Regions from separate parts of the Candidatus Accumulibacter cognatus genome, predicted to be linked through region 1. Evidence: riboswitches for the same ligand, from Rfam matches in the RefSeq annotation. Region 1 holds a riboswitch; the other holds the start of a gene.
The links. Region 1 has a riboswitch for cyclic di-GMP ahead of AW06_RS09975 (hypothetical protein). Riboswitches for the same ligand answer to the same signal wherever they lie in the genome.
Positions count from the first base shown of each region.

Region 1 (7,802 bases):
CTGATCGGCGTCAGCAGCACGCTGGCGAACAGCGCGCTCAACAGCACGCACACCACCACAAAAAAAACGACCAAGCGATAGAGGATTTTGCGCATCAATCCTGCGCAACCGGCAGGCTGCGGGGCGGGAACGAGGGAATGGACCTAGAGTGGCTCTATAATAGCCGAAACGCCCTGCCCTGAACCGGACCCGCGGGCTGCGGATCGCCGACCGCGGGTGAAGGCCACGGACCAGAGGCTTTGACGCTCAAGATTTCATGGAAATGAGGCAACAATGAACTCGATCTGGCAGGACATTCTGGGATCTTCCGGCGCACACATCGAAAACGGTTTGCTCAACGATTTTGGCGATGCCGCCACAGAACTGGCGGCGGCGGCTACGACGACCATCGTTGCGCCCATGGCCCACCTCGGTGTGATCAGGGTCAGCGGCCCTGAAGCCACCACTTTTCTGCATCATCAATTGACCAGCGACGTCAAGCATCTAGCGAGTGACGCTGCGCAGTATTCGGCCTGGTGCTCGGCCAAGGGGCGGATGCTCGCCAGCTTCCTGATTTTCCGCGTCGGCCCCGACTATCAGTTGCAACTGTCCGCCGATCTGCTGCCGGCAATCCACAAGCGTCTGCAGATGTTCGTTCTACGCAGCAAGGTGAGCATCGTTGACCCGTCTGGCGATTGCGTACTGATCGGGATCGCCGGTCCGCAGGCCGAGGCGGTACTGCAAACCGTCCTGCTGCCAGTCCCCGCAAGTCCCTTGAACACCGCTGTTTTCGCGGCTGGGGCCGTGATCCGCCTCGATGGCCACCGTTTCGAAATTCTCGTCCATTGCGACACCGCCCCGACGCTGTGGCAGGAACTGCGCACACAGGCCCGACCGGTTGGCACCGCTGTCTGGCAATGGCTGGATATTCAGGCCGGCGTGCCGCTGATCAGCGAGCGCACCAGAGAGGAGTTCGTTCCGCAAATGGCGAATTTCGAGCAACTCGGAGCGATCAGTTTCCATAAGGGCTGTTATCCCGGCCAGGAAATCGTCGCCCGCACGCAGTACCTCGGCAAGGTCAAGCGCCATCTCTACCGTGCCCACTCGACCACGCCGATGGCGGCCGGCGATGCGATCTTCTCGCCGTCGAGTCCCCAGCACCATTGCGGCATGATAGCCAACGCCGCACCGGCGCCGTCGGGTGGCTACGATGCCCTGGCGATCGTTCAGGAGAACTTCGTCGGCGCCGGGAATCTGGAACTCGGTGCTCCGGGGGGTCCGCGCCTTGATCTTCAGCCGGTGCATCGCGCCATCACTACGCCTTGAGCGCAGGCCGCGATGTGCCTGATTGTCCTCGCCTGGCAGGCGCACCCCGACTATCCGCTGGTCGTCGCCGCCAACCGCGACGAGTTCTTCGCCCGCCCTGCAGCGCCCGCCGCTTTCTGGCAGGAAGCCCCGCAGGTGCTCGCCGGGCGTGACCTCGAGGCCGGCGGTACCTGGCTGGGCGTCAGTCGTGCGCAACGTTTCGCCGCCCTGACCAACTATCGTGAGGGCGGCAAACAGGACCCCGCTGCACGCTCGCGTGGTGCACTGGTGGCCGATTTCCTGACCGGCAACGCCAGTCCGGCGGCGTACCTGGCCGGGATCTCGGCCGCCGCCGCCGACTACAACGGCTTCAACCTGTTCGTTGGCGACGACCAGTGCCTGGGCTATTTCAGCAACCGTGGTGACGACCAGCCGCGCTGGCTGGAGCCTGGCCTCTACGGCCTCTCCAACCACCTCATCGACACGCCCTGGCCGAAGCTGGCCAGCGCCAAGGCGACCTTTGCTGCGGCCCTGTCAGGACTGCCGGCGTCGGCGCCGTTCTTCACGCTGCTCGCCGACCAGGAGATCGTCCCCGATGCCCACCTGCCCGAAACCGGCGTGCCGCTCGAATGGGAGCGTATCCTCTCGGCGGTCTTCGTTCGCTCCGAAAACTACGGCACGCGCGCCTCGACGCTGCTCAGCAGGCACCGCGACGGGCAGACCACGCTGATCGAGCGAAGTTTCGATGTCGACGCCCGGGTCACCGGCGAGGTCTGCGAGCGCTTTCAGTCCTCTAGGATATCGACCGGCGTGTAGGGCGGCACCAGATCGAACAGTTCGACAATGTCGGCGTTGCGCATGCGAATGCAGCCGATCGATCCGGGGCAGCCCATCGGCGTCGTATCCGGGCTGCCGTGGATATAGACGTAACGGCGCATGGTATCGACCCGGCCCAACCGATTTCGACCGGGTTCGCATCCGGATAACCAGAGGATGCGCGTGAGAATCCAGTCTCGCTGCGGAAATCGTTCGGCAAGTTCCTTGCCATAGATCTCGCCAGTCGGCCGGCGGGCGGAAAAAACGGTGTTCACAGCTTCGCCGGTACCAATCTTGGCGCGGATCAGGTGCCTGCCGCGCGGCGTGCAGAAACTGCCCGACACTTCCCCCGGACCATTTTTTGCGGTGGACACCGGATAGCAACGCAGCACCTGTCCGGAGTCGTCGGAGAGGGTCAACGTCTGTCTTCTGATGGAGATCTCGATGTGCATGCTCACTCGCGGCTACGCCGTGCTGCAAAAAACCCGGACAGCAACTGCCCGCATTCGTCGGCCAGGACGCCGCCGACGACCGCTGTGTGATGGTTGAGGCGCGGTACTGCAAAGAGGTCGACGACACTGCCATGCACACCGGTCTTGGGATCGCGCGCACCGTAGATCAGCCGGGCAATGCGTGCCTGCAGCACCGCGCCGCCACACATCGCGCAAGGTTCAAGCGTCACGAACAGCTCGCAGCCGGGCAAACGGTAGTTGTGCAGATTGCGCGCGGCGTCGCGCAGGGCGGCGATTTCGGCGTGCGCCGTTGGATCGTTTTCGCCGATCGGCGAATTGAAACCGCGTCCGACGATCACCCCATCACGAACCACCAGCGCGCCAACCGGGACTTCGCCGAGGCATTCGGCGGCTCGCGCCAGGGAAATCGCCTCGCGCATGAAAAATTCGTCGTTCATCGATGGCATTCTACTGCAGCACAGAGGCAGGCTGCTGAGAATGCCTCGATCTGAAACCGACGACATCCCCTGACGAAAGGCGAGCATTGGTACCCAGCGACCGCTGAACGTACTGCTGCGACCCCTTCACCGCTCGCCAATCCATTCGATCAGAGAACCGCAGTGTTCGTATGCAGGCTCTCTTGATTCAGCATCAGCTCCTGAGCCACTTGCGCAGCATGTGGTCGAAAACGATGAAAAGAATCATGCAGGCCATGAGAGCGAAGCTGGCGTTGGCAAACCCGTCGAAAAACTGGGGCGAGGCAACGGGCGATGCTTCCTTGATCGAGTAATGATACGACGCGCCCGCAGCCGACAGACTACGTTCTGCCACCTGTCCGTAGGCTTCCTGGATATTCGCCGCCGCCAGTTTCATGGTCTCGGTTCCGCCAGGAGTTTCGATCGTCGCGATATAGGTTTTCATGGTTTCCTCAGACTCTCAACGCATACCATACATGGCATCAGAAGTGGTCAGTGTTGTTGCGCCATACAGTCGGCATCAATTCAACAAGGCCGTTGCTGCCCTCTCTTACGAGAGCCATGTTTCAGCTGTGGGAAGGAAACCAAGTACCCGCACGAATGTGCCTGGAGCGAGGTAACCCAGCCACCCTCCTGTCATTCCAGGTTAGGGTCTGCAGCTTTGCGTCCGGAGCTTTCACCCCGTTTGCCATTTGTCTCGTGAAGCCATTATATGTCTGGACCGCAAACCTGCCGTGAAAATTCTCACGCACGCACGCAGGTAATTACTTGCTCAACAAGCCCATTCGTCCAGGGCCAACACGATGCCACCTTCCCCGAGCGCCTGTTCACCTACAACTACCGGCTCTACGACCGCTATCGTCGCCCGGTCGCCAGCCTGGCCGTGCTGGCCGATGACCGCGAAAGCTGGAAACCCACCCACTACGGCTACCAACTGTACGGCCGCGAGGTCGGCATCCACTTCCCAACGGTCCAGATCCTGGACTACGCCCGCCAGATCGAAGCCTTGCTGGAAGATCCCAATCCCTTCGCCCTGGTCACTGCTGCGCACCTGTTCACCCGCAGAACGAGGGGGTGACCTGGAACAGCGGTACGCGGCAAAATGGCAACTGGCCAAGCTGCTCTACGAACGCCACTGGGACAAGCAGCGCATCATCGATCTGTTCGGCGTCATCGACTGGCTGATGCGATTGCCGAACGAATTGGAGCAACGACTTCTGCAAGAAGTCTACACACGGGAAAGGAACGTCACCATGCCCTACATCACTTCTGCCGAACGCTTTGGAATTGAAAAAGGACGACAGCAGGGACTGCAGCAGGGGCTGCAGCAGGGCGAAGTCGCCCTGCTGCAGCGCCAACTCTCGCGCCGGTTTGGTCCCCTGCCTGACGCTGTCCGCGACCGACTGACCAGCGCAAGCATCGATCAATTGGAAATCTGGGCGATCAGGGTACTGGATGCCGAATCGTTGAACGAAGTCTTCGATCAGCGAGAGTAGCCCGTAGCCCGGATGGAATGACAGTGAATCGAAACTGGGGAATACCGCATCTCAAACCACCCTGCAACTCGTCAGCGGTTCCGCCTGACGAAGGAAGACGGGGGGATCATGAAATTTTATCAATGCGTTATTTCAAGACCTCGCTGCCTGCTCTCGCTGCCGAACATCTACCACGGAAAAAGCACATGACCACGGTTCAGATCACATTACCCGACCAACTTTCACAGGAAGCCCAGCGCGCTGGGCTGCTGTCGTCGACCCAACTGGAACGTTGGTTGCGCGAGCAACTCAAGATCCAGCGCATCGATGAATGGTTTGCGACAATGGACCGCATGGCATCCAGGAGCGAGCCGATCGTGCTGAAAGCCCCGGTAGGGGCGGGAAGAGAACATTGCACGGAGTTTAAAAATCCGACAGCCGGAATCAGAATGCTCGGGGGCTGCCATTCAAGTGGAGTAGGTTGGGCTGAGGTACGAAGCCCAACAGCCAAGATGGTTACCCTGGATCGTTGGGCTTCGTACCTCAGCCCAACCTACGGTCTACGGGCTTTTGCCGCCCGTTCCGCTCGGCACGGGGAAGTCCCTTTCATTCGTCATTAGCACTCATCATGGTGTTGCGCGGGCTATTTTCGGCACTATTGCTTGTCACAAGCCTATTGGCTTTCATTTTCGGAACGTATATCGCGCTCAATACAGAGTCTCCTCCAATCATGCGGCGTCTTCATCACACTGCATTGGTTGAGGAAGCATCTGCTTTCGTAAACCACCATGCCGCTCATCATGGCCGCATGCCCACGACCAAAGAATTCGAATCATGGGCTATTCGCAGATGGGGAGAAGATTTCTACTTCAGTTACTCCAGCCCTTCAGACGCTTCTCAAACGAATTACACGTTTGAATTTCTGGAGGGCGATTGCAGGGTTAAGTGGAGGCTTGACCTACCCGGCATGGTTGAGGTCTCGGCAGCCGACTACTTTCTTGCGGGAAGTCAGCTATCCGACCTGCTCCTATTCTTCGGCATTGGCTTAGCAACACTTCTGGTTGCCGTAGTGCTTGTGTTATAGGCGGAAGTGGGTCACACACACGGGGTCTTGAAATCACGCATGCGTGATTTCAAGACCCCAGCAGTGCGTTTCCGGGTGCCAATCCACAGACTTCTCCGGTGGCGGAAATACCGCTGGAAGCCCGGCCAGAGCTGGAAATCGGGCTGCGGCGCAGGTGCAAGAAGATCGAACACCTGGGGTCTGCGCGCTCGCGGCTCTGCGGTCAACCGCTGCTGCAGGCGGCCTACGTCGAATTCCCGGTGCACTGGCACGCATGCGCCACTTCAGGAGTCCAGCGTTCTGCGGAGGGGCCGGGTGCGACCTGGCTCAACTACTTGCTCAACAACCTCATCCCACGCTCCAGCCCATCGAGCGTCAGCGGGAACATCCGCCCCCCCATCAGGTTGTAGATCAGCGAGGTCGATTGCCGGTATGGCCACGACTGTTCCGCCTCGGGGTTGAGCCAGATTGCGTGCGGCCAGGTGTCGGCAAGGCGGCGCAACCAGGTCGCGCCAGGTTCTGCGTTGTGGTATTCGATGCAGCCGTTGGGCTGGATGAGTTCGTAAGGACTCATCGACGCGTCGCCGACGAAGATCAGCTTGTAGTCGTTGCCGTATTTGTGCAATACGTCCTGGGTGGCGATGCGCTCGCTGTGGCGACGTCGATTATCCTTCCACAGACGGTCATAGACGCAGTTGTGGAAATAGTAGTGTTCGAGGTGCTTGAACTCGCTGCGGCAGGCCGAGAAGAGTTCTTCGCAGACGCGGATGTGGTCGTCCATCGAGCCGCCGATGTCGAGGAACAGCAGCACCTTGACGGCGTTGTGACGTTCCGGGCGCATGTGCAGGTCGAGCCAACCGGCGTTGCGCGCGGTGCCGGTGATCGTGCCTTCGAGGTCGAGTTCATCAGGCGCGCCCTGGCGGGCAAAACGGCGCAGGCGGCGCAGCGCGACCTTGATGTTGCGCGTGCCGATTTCGATGCGATCGTCGAGGTTGCGGTATTCGCGCTTCTCCCAGACCTTGACCGCCGAGCGGTTCTCGCTCCTGCCGCCGACGCGGATTCCTTCGGGATGCGTGCCGCCGTGTCCAAACGGCGAGCTGCCGCCGCTGCCAATCCATTTGTTGCCGCCGGAATGCCGCTCCTTCTGTTCGGCGAGGCGCTGTTTGAAGGTTTCCATCAGCTTGTCCCAGCCGAGTTTTTCGAGTCTGGCGCGTTCGGCGTCGCTCAGATGCTGCTTGACCGCCTGCCGCAGCCACTCTTCGGGGATCAATACGTCCATCCCCGGCAGCGCCTCGACTCCCTTGAAGTACTCGCCGAACGCGCGGTCGAACTTGTCGAAATGGGTCTCGTCCTTGACCAGGGCGGCACGCGACAGCACATAGAAGTCGTCGATGCTCTGCTCGATGACATGCTGCTGCAGCGCTTCGAGTAGGGTCAGAAACTCCTTGATCGAGACCGGCAAGCGGCTCGCCTTGAGGTGCAGGAAGAAGTCGATCAGCATCGTCGCTGCCCGAGTAGCCTCAGCGGTTCTGACGCGCCATGAAAATCAGGCGCTCGAAGAGGTGTACGTCCTGTTCGTTCTTCAGCAGCGCGCCATGCAGCGGCGGGATCGCGGACTTCTGATCCTTGCTGCGCAGCACTTCCGGCGGAATGTCTTCGGCCAGCAGCAGCTTGAGCCAGTCAAGCAGTTCCGAGGTCGAGGGCTTTTTCTTCAGGCCCGGAATCTCGCGCAGTTCGAAGAAGACCTCCAGTGCTTCGCGCAGCAGCGTCGGTTTCAGGCCAGGGAAGTGCACGTTAACGATCCTGGTCATCGTCTCCTTGTCGGGAAAGCGGATGTAATGGAAGAAACAGCGGCGCAGGAAGGCGTCGGGCAGTTCCTTCTCGTTGTTCGAAGTGATGAACAGTACCGGCCGGTGGCGCGCACGCACCTGCTGACGGGTTTCGTAGACGAAGAATTCCATGCGGTCGAGTTCGCGCAACAGATCGTTGGGGAATTCGATGTCGGCCTTGTCGATCTCGTCGATCAGCACCACCGACGGCGTTTCGCATTCAAACGCCTGCCAGAGCACACCCTTGACGATGTAGCTGCCGATGTCGGCAACCTTCGCCTCGCCGAGCTGCGAGTCGCGCAGGCGCGACACCGCATCGTATTCGTAGAGCCCCTGCTGCGCCTTGGTCGTCGATTTGACGTGCCACTCGAACAGCGGCAAGCCCAGGGAAGCGGCCACCTCTTCGG
Region 1 covers NZ_JDST02000051.1:416-8,217, reverse strand. The annotation lists gene mltG (endolytic transglycosylase MltG) at 1-95, opposite strand, end outside; gene AW06_RS09995 (folate-binding protein YgfZ) at 274-1,305, shown strand; gene AW06_RS09990 (NRDE family protein) at 1,318-2,100, shown strand; gene AW06_RS09985 (L,D-transpeptidase) at 2,070-2,552, opposite strand; gene tadA (tRNA adenosine(34) deaminase TadA) at 2,555-3,010, opposite strand; gene AW06_RS09975 (hypothetical protein) at 3,204-3,473, opposite strand; cyclic di-GMP riboswitch class I at 3,641-3,728, opposite strand; gene AW06_RS20350 (hypothetical protein) at 3,741-4,106, shown strand; gene AW06_RS09970 (DUF4351 domain-containing protein) at 4,282-4,524, shown strand; gene AW06_RS09965 (hypothetical protein) at 4,647-5,123, shown strand; gene AW06_RS09955 (VWA domain-containing protein) at 5,898-7,067, opposite strand; gene AW06_RS09950 (MoxR family ATPase) at 7,087-7,802, opposite strand, start outside.

Region 2 (7,802 bases), on a different contig from region 1:
AGACGCCTTCGATTTCTGCCTTGCTGGCATCACTCGCCAGGGCCACTTCAAAGCCCAGATAGCAGATCTCGGGGTCTGCGGCGGCAAACTCCGGTACGGCATCGACAACCGTTTCAACATGCAGCAGCTTGCCGTACTGGGAGAGGTAATTGATGAAGGCCAGTGGGTCCATGCCGTCCTGCAATACCTGCCTGCCCGGGCGAAGCGAGATATGCCAGTGATCCGGGCCCATCGCGCCACCGCCGCCAGCACTGGTCGCGGCCCCGGAGGAATGCGGTTCGGCTGCGGGCGTTGCCATGACGGCGCCGTTGCCAGTTCCGAGAACGGCCTGCAGGCGCGACAGCAATTGGTCGCTACGGGCGACCGGAACCTCGGTGTTCTCGGCGATCGCGGCAATCAGGTTGGCGATGTGGTCCTGGCAGGCGAGCAGCAGACTGATCAGATCGCTGTCGAATTGCAGTTTGCCGTTGCGCAGGCGATCGAGGACATTCTCGACGACGTGTGCGAAACGCACCACCTCGTCAAGACCGAACAGGCCGCCAGAGCCCTTGATGGTATGCGCGCAGCGAAAAAGGGCGTTCAGGTCGTCTTCCAGGCTGCTGCCGTCCTCTGCACGCAGCAGGATTGCCTCCATCTCGGCGAGGAGTTCCCTGGCCTCTTCCATGAAGGTTCCGAGTGCCTGCGCGAGGTCTTTGGCGGCGTCGTTCATGGCATGTTCCTCGCCGATTCCGTCGCCGAAATGAACAGGGGATCACCCAGCATGCCGCCGAGATTGGCCAGATCGATCAGGCGCAGAACGCACGGCGGATGATTGACGAAGCGCACGTGCTTGCCCGGATTGCGTTTGGCGATCAGCATCAGTTGCAGACCGGCCGTATCGATCTCGGCAATGCCGCCCAGATCGATCTCGATTTCGTCGATACCGTGCATGACCTCCGCCAGTTCGGCCTTGATTCCGGCGACTTCATAGATGGTCAGTTCTCCGTCCAGAGTCAGCCGTGCCGTTTTCCCGCTGCGCTCGATAACCAGGCTCATCGCCACTTCACATCATCAACAGTCTGGAAACCGCCGCCAGCATCTGCTGAGGCTGGAAAGGCTTGACCACCCAGGCCTTGGCACCGGCCTCCTGGCCGGCCTTCTTCTTCTCCTCATTGCCTTCAGTGGTCAACATGATCACCGGAACGAAGCGATAGGCGGCGTTCTTTTTCATTTCCCGGACAAAGGTGATGCCATCCATGTTGGGCATATTGACATCGCTGATCACCAGATGCACCTTCTGCCCCATCAGTTTGGCCAGCGCGTCCTTGCCATCGCAGGCCTCGATCACCTCAAAACCGCCGCCCTTGAGCGCCATGCTGACGACCTGCCGCATCGAAGCGGAATCGTCGACGACCAGGATGGTCTTGCCCATGTCGATCTCCCATTGTCCAGGTTAGAAAAAGGTGATTTCACTCGCCGCCACCTGTCCCTGTGCAGCCGGGTGTCGCGTGTCGTGCTGTTCGAGCGTGGTATAGGTTTGTTCGAGTTCAGCAACCCATTTCTGCACGTCGAAAGGTTCCGGTGTCTGGCCGCATGCGATGCGTGCCTCTTCCGCACGTGTGCGCGCCAGAAGACGCTCGATATCCTGGCAAACCGCGCTCAGAATCTGGCTCATACGATCCTGGAATTGCAGATGCACGAGTACCGCTTCGACCTTTTCGCGGACGCTCTGACTGCCTTCTGCCATGTGCTGCGACGAATCGCTGAGTCCTTGCACGACGCTGCGGAATCGTTCCAGTACGGCGACCATGGTCGCGTCCGAACTGGCCATCAGTGACTCGTTCTGGCGTGACATTTGGCCGGCGGAAAGCAGCGCTGACCCGGTCGCCGCGTTGACCGTCTCGACCTTATCCCCGATCTGCTTGGCAAGCGATCCCGACTGGTCCGAGAGCTTGCGCACCTCATCGGCAACGACGGCAAAACCACGCCCGGTCTCACCGGCCCGCGCTGCTTCGATCGCCGCGTTGAGCGCCAGCAGATTGGTCTGTTTGGCGATCTCGGCAACTCCGCTGGCCATGCGCTTGAGATCGGCGCTCACTTCCGCCAGGTTCTCGAATTCACGGAGCATCGGCTTCTGGGCGTCGAAAGCGTCCTTGAGACGGTCAAGCATCGAAGCCAATTCGCTACGTGCCCGTTCGATCACCGCGACCACGCCAGCCGCTGCTTCACGGTCGCGGGTATCGAGCATGACGCCCAACTGGTTCAGAATGGCCGCGAAGTCACTGGTCAATGCGTTGCCCGCGTTCTCGGTTTGTCGGCGTGCGATCGCGATATGCTCGGCCCAGCGTACCAGTGAAGCGGCAGCCACCTGATGCAGGCTCTTCGTATAGGGGGTGATGGCCGGCTGCGCCGCCTCGGTCCGGACGTGTTTGGCGGCAGACTGGTCGACAGCGATCCGGATCGCACGACGCTCCCAATAAGAGGCGCCCGCGGCAAGCACCAGCAGAGCCAGTGTCCACACAAGAGCGACGGCCAGCGGCATCTCACTCTTCCAGACCAGCAGACCGCCGGCAACGGCGGCAATAAACAGCGGGGCAGGGCCGACAGGAAGCATCTTTGATGATCGGTCTTGCATGAGATCCTCCCGTTCTTGCATGAGATCCTCCCGTGAGTGATTTAAGCACTAGGCAACGGCGGATCGGAGCAGATGCCGGAACAGGCGTTCCGGCATAGGGCAACCCAGCCACCCTCCCGGACTTCAGGTTAGGGCCTGCAGCTTTGCGTCCGGGACTTTCGTCCCGTTTGCCATTCAACTCATGTGAACATACATGAACCAACAAGCAAACTATATGTATTTTGGCACACTTCCCTGGTACTCATCAGTCATTATATATCGATAGACCAAAACGCAGCGCAGACCAACGCATCGGCCGTCCAAAGGCTGACGGGCAACGAATGCCAGGGAACTGTCAGGCAACAAACTCATCAGACAAGGTGCCGCAGCCAACAGTTTCTGTTACGCTTCTGGCGCAAGAACTGGGGGTCTCAATCACCAACCTGGATGCGAGTGCCGTCATGCCACCATTACCGCAAAGTGCCATCGGCAACCTGGCCGACCTTGAGGAAGGACAGATCGCACTCTCGGGATTTGTCGTTCAGCATGATAACGGCTTGTACGTCCGGCGCGCGCGACTCGAATCGGCGACGGCTTTTGCTGATTTCGTTAACCGCGTGGTCGCCTCAGGCCTGTACTTTCGGGGACTGGATTACCCACAGTTCCTGGCCCTGCTTTATGACGATCTTATCGGTCGTCACGACGATGCCGACGAGGAAATTTTCCTGGCTGCCGACATCACAGCTTTCCGGGCAGAGCGCCAGGCGCTCTACAAGCCCTGCAAGATAACCCCTGGCGAAGCGTCCTATCTGTTCGAACCGCTGTATTGCGACGCGGAGGGTGATCTGGCCCTGATCGATCAGGGCAATCACCCTGCGCATTCTGCCAAGGGGCAGCAGTCGTCCGAGACACGCATCTACCTCGACATCGATGAATTCATCGCCGCGGCGTGGGCCAAGGGAGTGCGTTTCGGCATCGACGTCGCAGCCGTGTGTGAAGGCATCGAACTCGACAAACCGGAACAGCGGGTGGTCGCTCTCAACCGGCCATACGTCCCCGGCAAGGATGCCGAAATCGTCGAGTTGGCCCCTGGGCTGCACCGCAATAACGCACCGCGGCGGCTGTTTGGTGATCGGGTCGATCTGCGACAGTTCGAAACGCGTTACCCACAGGTCGCTGCCGGCCTGCGTCTGGTGAAAAAAATCCCGCGCCAGGCTGGGATGGATGGGCGCGACATTACTGGCATTGCGCTGCCGGCATCACTGCCCAAGGATTTCGATCTGCAGACGCTGGCCGGTCCCGGCACCCATGTCATCCGGGAAAAGGACGGCGAATACCTGCTGGCGTCGGTCTGCGGCTTTCTCAATATCGATCTGCGCAGCAATCAGTTCTCTGTGACCGACAAGATCATCAGCCATGAAGGCGTGAGTTTACGCACGACCGGCGACCTCTTGCTGACCGGCGAGGAGTATGAACAACATGGCGAGATTCAGGAGAAACGCATCGTCCGGTGCCGCAGCATCACCGCTTACGCCGATGTCTTCGGGAACATCATTTCCAGCGGCGGTCGCGTCTGTCTGAAACGGAATCTGATCGGTGGGAGCGCCAGCAATGATCATGGGGACATCATCGTCGAAGGACGCGCCTCCGGATCGACACTGATTGCGCAGAATGGCTGCATCAGGGTGCAGCACGTGGACAACTGTGTGATCCTGGGTCATCAGGTGGTCGTCGGGCAGGCGAGAAACTGCGATATTGTTGCCGACGAATTGACTGTCGAGGTCTCGGAAGCCTGTGCTCTGGCTGGCAGGAACCTCCACCTCGGTCTTGCCCGTTCCTACCGGGAACTCGAAAACGTATTGTTGGTGCTGTTCCCCGATCTGTCGTCTTATGAGGCACGGATCGCCACCCTGCAGCAGAAGCGTGCCCTGCTGGAGAAAGCGATGGCTGATTCCCGCGCCAAAATCGATGCCTTGCGTGGCGAGAAGGATGTGACCCGCTACCTGTTGGTCGGCGGCAAACTGCGCCGCCATGAACTGACACTGAACGCGGAACAGCAACTGAGTTGGCGCCGACTCTCGGAACGGGTCGCACCGGCCCTGCGGGCGCTCTCGCAACTGTCCGACCTGATCAAGGAACAGGACGCGGAGTGGCATGCACTGGAGACACAAATCAACGAGGTCGTCGCTGCCCGGGAGCAGTCCTGTAACGGTTTGGCATGCACCGTCGATCGTATTGAGGGGGAGACGAGAATCAATGCCATGTTGGTTCGATTGGCCGATCCACCGCTCAGCGATCTGCCACACAAGGACTTGAAAGCGCGCCTACGGAGAACCGATGCGGCCACCAAACGGCTTTTCGGCGGCTCGACCGGAAGTTTTTCCTGGGTCTACAGTTGATCACCGACTAATGATGAGGCGACCTGCCTGCCGCATCGGAAAGCCTAGCCCTCGGCGATTCGCCTGCTGATGTGTTCAAGGGCCTCCTCGATCTGATCGATCAGGATCAGGCAAAGATCGCCTGCCCGCACTTCGGCCAGCGCACTGTCGATGGCCAGGAACTCGCCGCGAATTTCCCTGACCTCGGAAGTTCGCCGGGCATTTTTCAGACCTTCCCGCAGGAGCGCCAGCACTTCTCCGTCCGCCCGACCACGTTGACACTGATCCTGATAAAGCAGGACCTGATCGAAAGCATCCCCAAGGATCTCGGTCTGCTGGCGAATGTCTTCGTCACGCCGGTCGCCAGCGCCGCTGATGACGACCGAACGCTGGCTGCCCGGCTGTGATGGCAGGTTGTCGATGGCCTTGACCAGCGCCTGAATGGCGTCCGGATTGTGGCCATAGTCGGCAATCAGCGTTGCCCCGCGATAGCTGAAGAGATTGAAGCGCCCGGGTACGGTTGTTGCGTCGTTGATGAAGCTGCCAAGGCCGCGCTGAATCGTTGGCCAATCGATCCCCAGAGCCCAGGCGGCGGCAGTCGCTGCCATGGCGTTCTCGACCTGGAAGCCGATGGCGCCGTTTTGCGTGAGCGGGATCTCGGCCAGTGCGATGCGGTGTTCGTTACCGCCGCAGGAAGCGACAATCGCATTGCCGTCGCGATAGACGACGCGCTTGCGTTGCGCACGGTGCATGGCCATCAGCGGATGATTTCGGTCACAGGCAAAAAAGGTGACGCTGCCCGGGCACGCATCGGCCATCCGGGCGACCATGGGATCGGCGGCATTGAGCACCGCGACGCCGGTCCCCGGTCTGACATTCTGGACGATCACCCGCTTGACGACCGACAGGTCCTCGACAGTACTGATATACGACAGCCCAAGGTGATCGCCGAGACCAATGTTGGTGACCACGGCGACATCGCAACGGTCGAAACCGAGTCCCTCCCGCAGCACCCCACCGCGTGCCGTTTCGAGGACGGCCGCGTCGACGTCGGGGTGGAGCAGGACATTCCTGGCGCTCTTGGGGCCGCTGCAGTCGCCGGTATCGATACGCCGGCCCTGAACATAGACGCCGTCGGTGGTGGTCATGCCGACGCGCAGACCTTGCTGGCCCAGAATGTGGGCGATCAAACGGACGGTGGTGGTCTTGCCGTTTGTTCCCGCGACGGCAACCAGAGGAATGCGCGCATCGTCGCCGGCGGCAAACATGTTGGCGATGATCGCTTCGCCGACCGGCCGGCCCTTGCCGAACGAAGGCTGCAGATGCATGCGCAATCCCGGTGCGGCGTTGATTTCGACGATGCCGCCGCCCTGGGCTTCGAGTGGACGCAGGACGCTGTCACAGACGACGTCGACCCCGGCGATATCGAGGCCGATGGTCTGCGCGGCAGCAATCGCCTGCGCAGCAAACTCGGGATGAACATCGGCGGTGACGTCGGTTGCCGTACCACCGGTCGAGAGATTCGCGTTGTTGCGCAGGATGATGCGCTGGCCCCTGGCGGGGACCGATTCCGGAGTCAGTCGTGCATCGGCCAGGCGGGCCAGAGCCACCTCATCGAGGCGGATTTTGGTCAGTGAGGTGGCGTGCCCTTCGCCGCGGCGCGGGTCACTGTTCACCCGTTCGACCAACTGGCGAATGTTGTGTAGCCCGTCACCGATGACCAGCGGGGGGTCGCGTCGGGCGGCGGCGATCAACTTGTCTCCAATCACCAGCAGGCGGTAATCGTGGCCTGGAAGGTAACGCTCGACGAGGACTTCGTCGCTGACTTCGAAAGCGATCGCGTAGGCGGCTTCAATCTGTTCGCGGGTGTTGAGATTGACCGCGACGCCCTTGCCCTGGTTGCCGTCCTGCGGCTTGACGACGACCGGGGCGCCAATCTCGCAAGCGGCCGCCCAGGCGTCCTCGGCGCTCAGCACCGGCCGGCCGACGGGAACCGGGACACCAGCCGCGTGCAGCAGTTCCTTGCTGAGTTCCTTGTCCTGGGCAATCGATTCGGCAACGGCGCTGGTGCGGTCGGTTTCTGCCGCCTGAATGCGTCGCTGCCGGCTACCCCAGCCAAATTGCACCATGCTGCCTTCGGTCAGGCGACGGTAGGGGATGTTGCGTGCCATGGCGGCATAAACGATCGCTCCGGTGCTGGGACCCAGGCGGACGTCCTCGTCGAGTTCGCGCAAGCGATCGAGCGCTTCGGTGAGTTCGAAAGGGGTGGCCGTGACCGCCGCCTTGCAGAGATCCTGCGCGAGTTCGAACGCCAGTCGGCCAACGGCTTCCTCGCTGTATTCGACGACGACCTGATAGATGCCCGTTTCCAGGGTCTGCGTGCTGCGGCTGAAGGTCACCGGACAACCGGCCTGTGCCTGCAGGCCAAGTGCAGCGAACTCCAGGGCCTGCGCCATCGATATCGCCTCATCATGGCCGGCCGGCCGGAGCATCGCCAGCTCGGGGAAACGTTCGCGCAGACGGGTCTCGAAACCCGGCATCTGGTCGATGCTGCGCTCCTCTTCGTCGCAGTAGACAATTGCTTCAATCGCCGTGTGCCGGCTCCAGAGGTTCGGACCGCGCAGCGCGCGGATACGCGATACTTCCATGAACAGTGTCCTCTTTCTGGTTCAGTCCGCAGGCCGGTAGGCAATGCCCGGTCGGTTGCGGGTGGTTGCCGGCTCAGGCAAGGGTGAAGGTTTCCAGCCCGGTACGGATGATTTCCGATCCGATGCCGAGAGCCCAGGCGGCGCCGCTGGCGGCCAGGACGTTCTCGATCTGGAAGTCGACGC
Region 2 covers NZ_JDST02000071.1:17,572-25,373, reverse strand. The annotation lists gene AW06_RS13720 (chemotaxis protein CheA) at 1-709, opposite strand, end outside; gene AW06_RS13715 (STAS domain-containing protein) at 706-1,035, opposite strand; gene AW06_RS13710 (response regulator) at 1,043-1,411, opposite strand; gene AW06_RS13705 (methyl-accepting chemotaxis protein) at 1,433-2,593, opposite strand; cyclic di-GMP riboswitch class I at 2,710-2,796, opposite strand; gene AW06_RS13700 (flagellar assembly protein A) at 3,055-4,992, shown strand; gene cphA (cyanophycin synthetase) at 5,037-7,619, opposite strand; partial or broken gene cphA (cyanophycin synthetase) at 7,699-7,802, opposite strand, start outside.
Region 2: linked by a shared signal. The riboswitch ahead of AW06_RS13705 (methyl-accepting chemotaxis protein) and the one ahead of AW06_RS09975 (hypothetical protein) in region 1 are both predicted to bind cyclic di-GMP.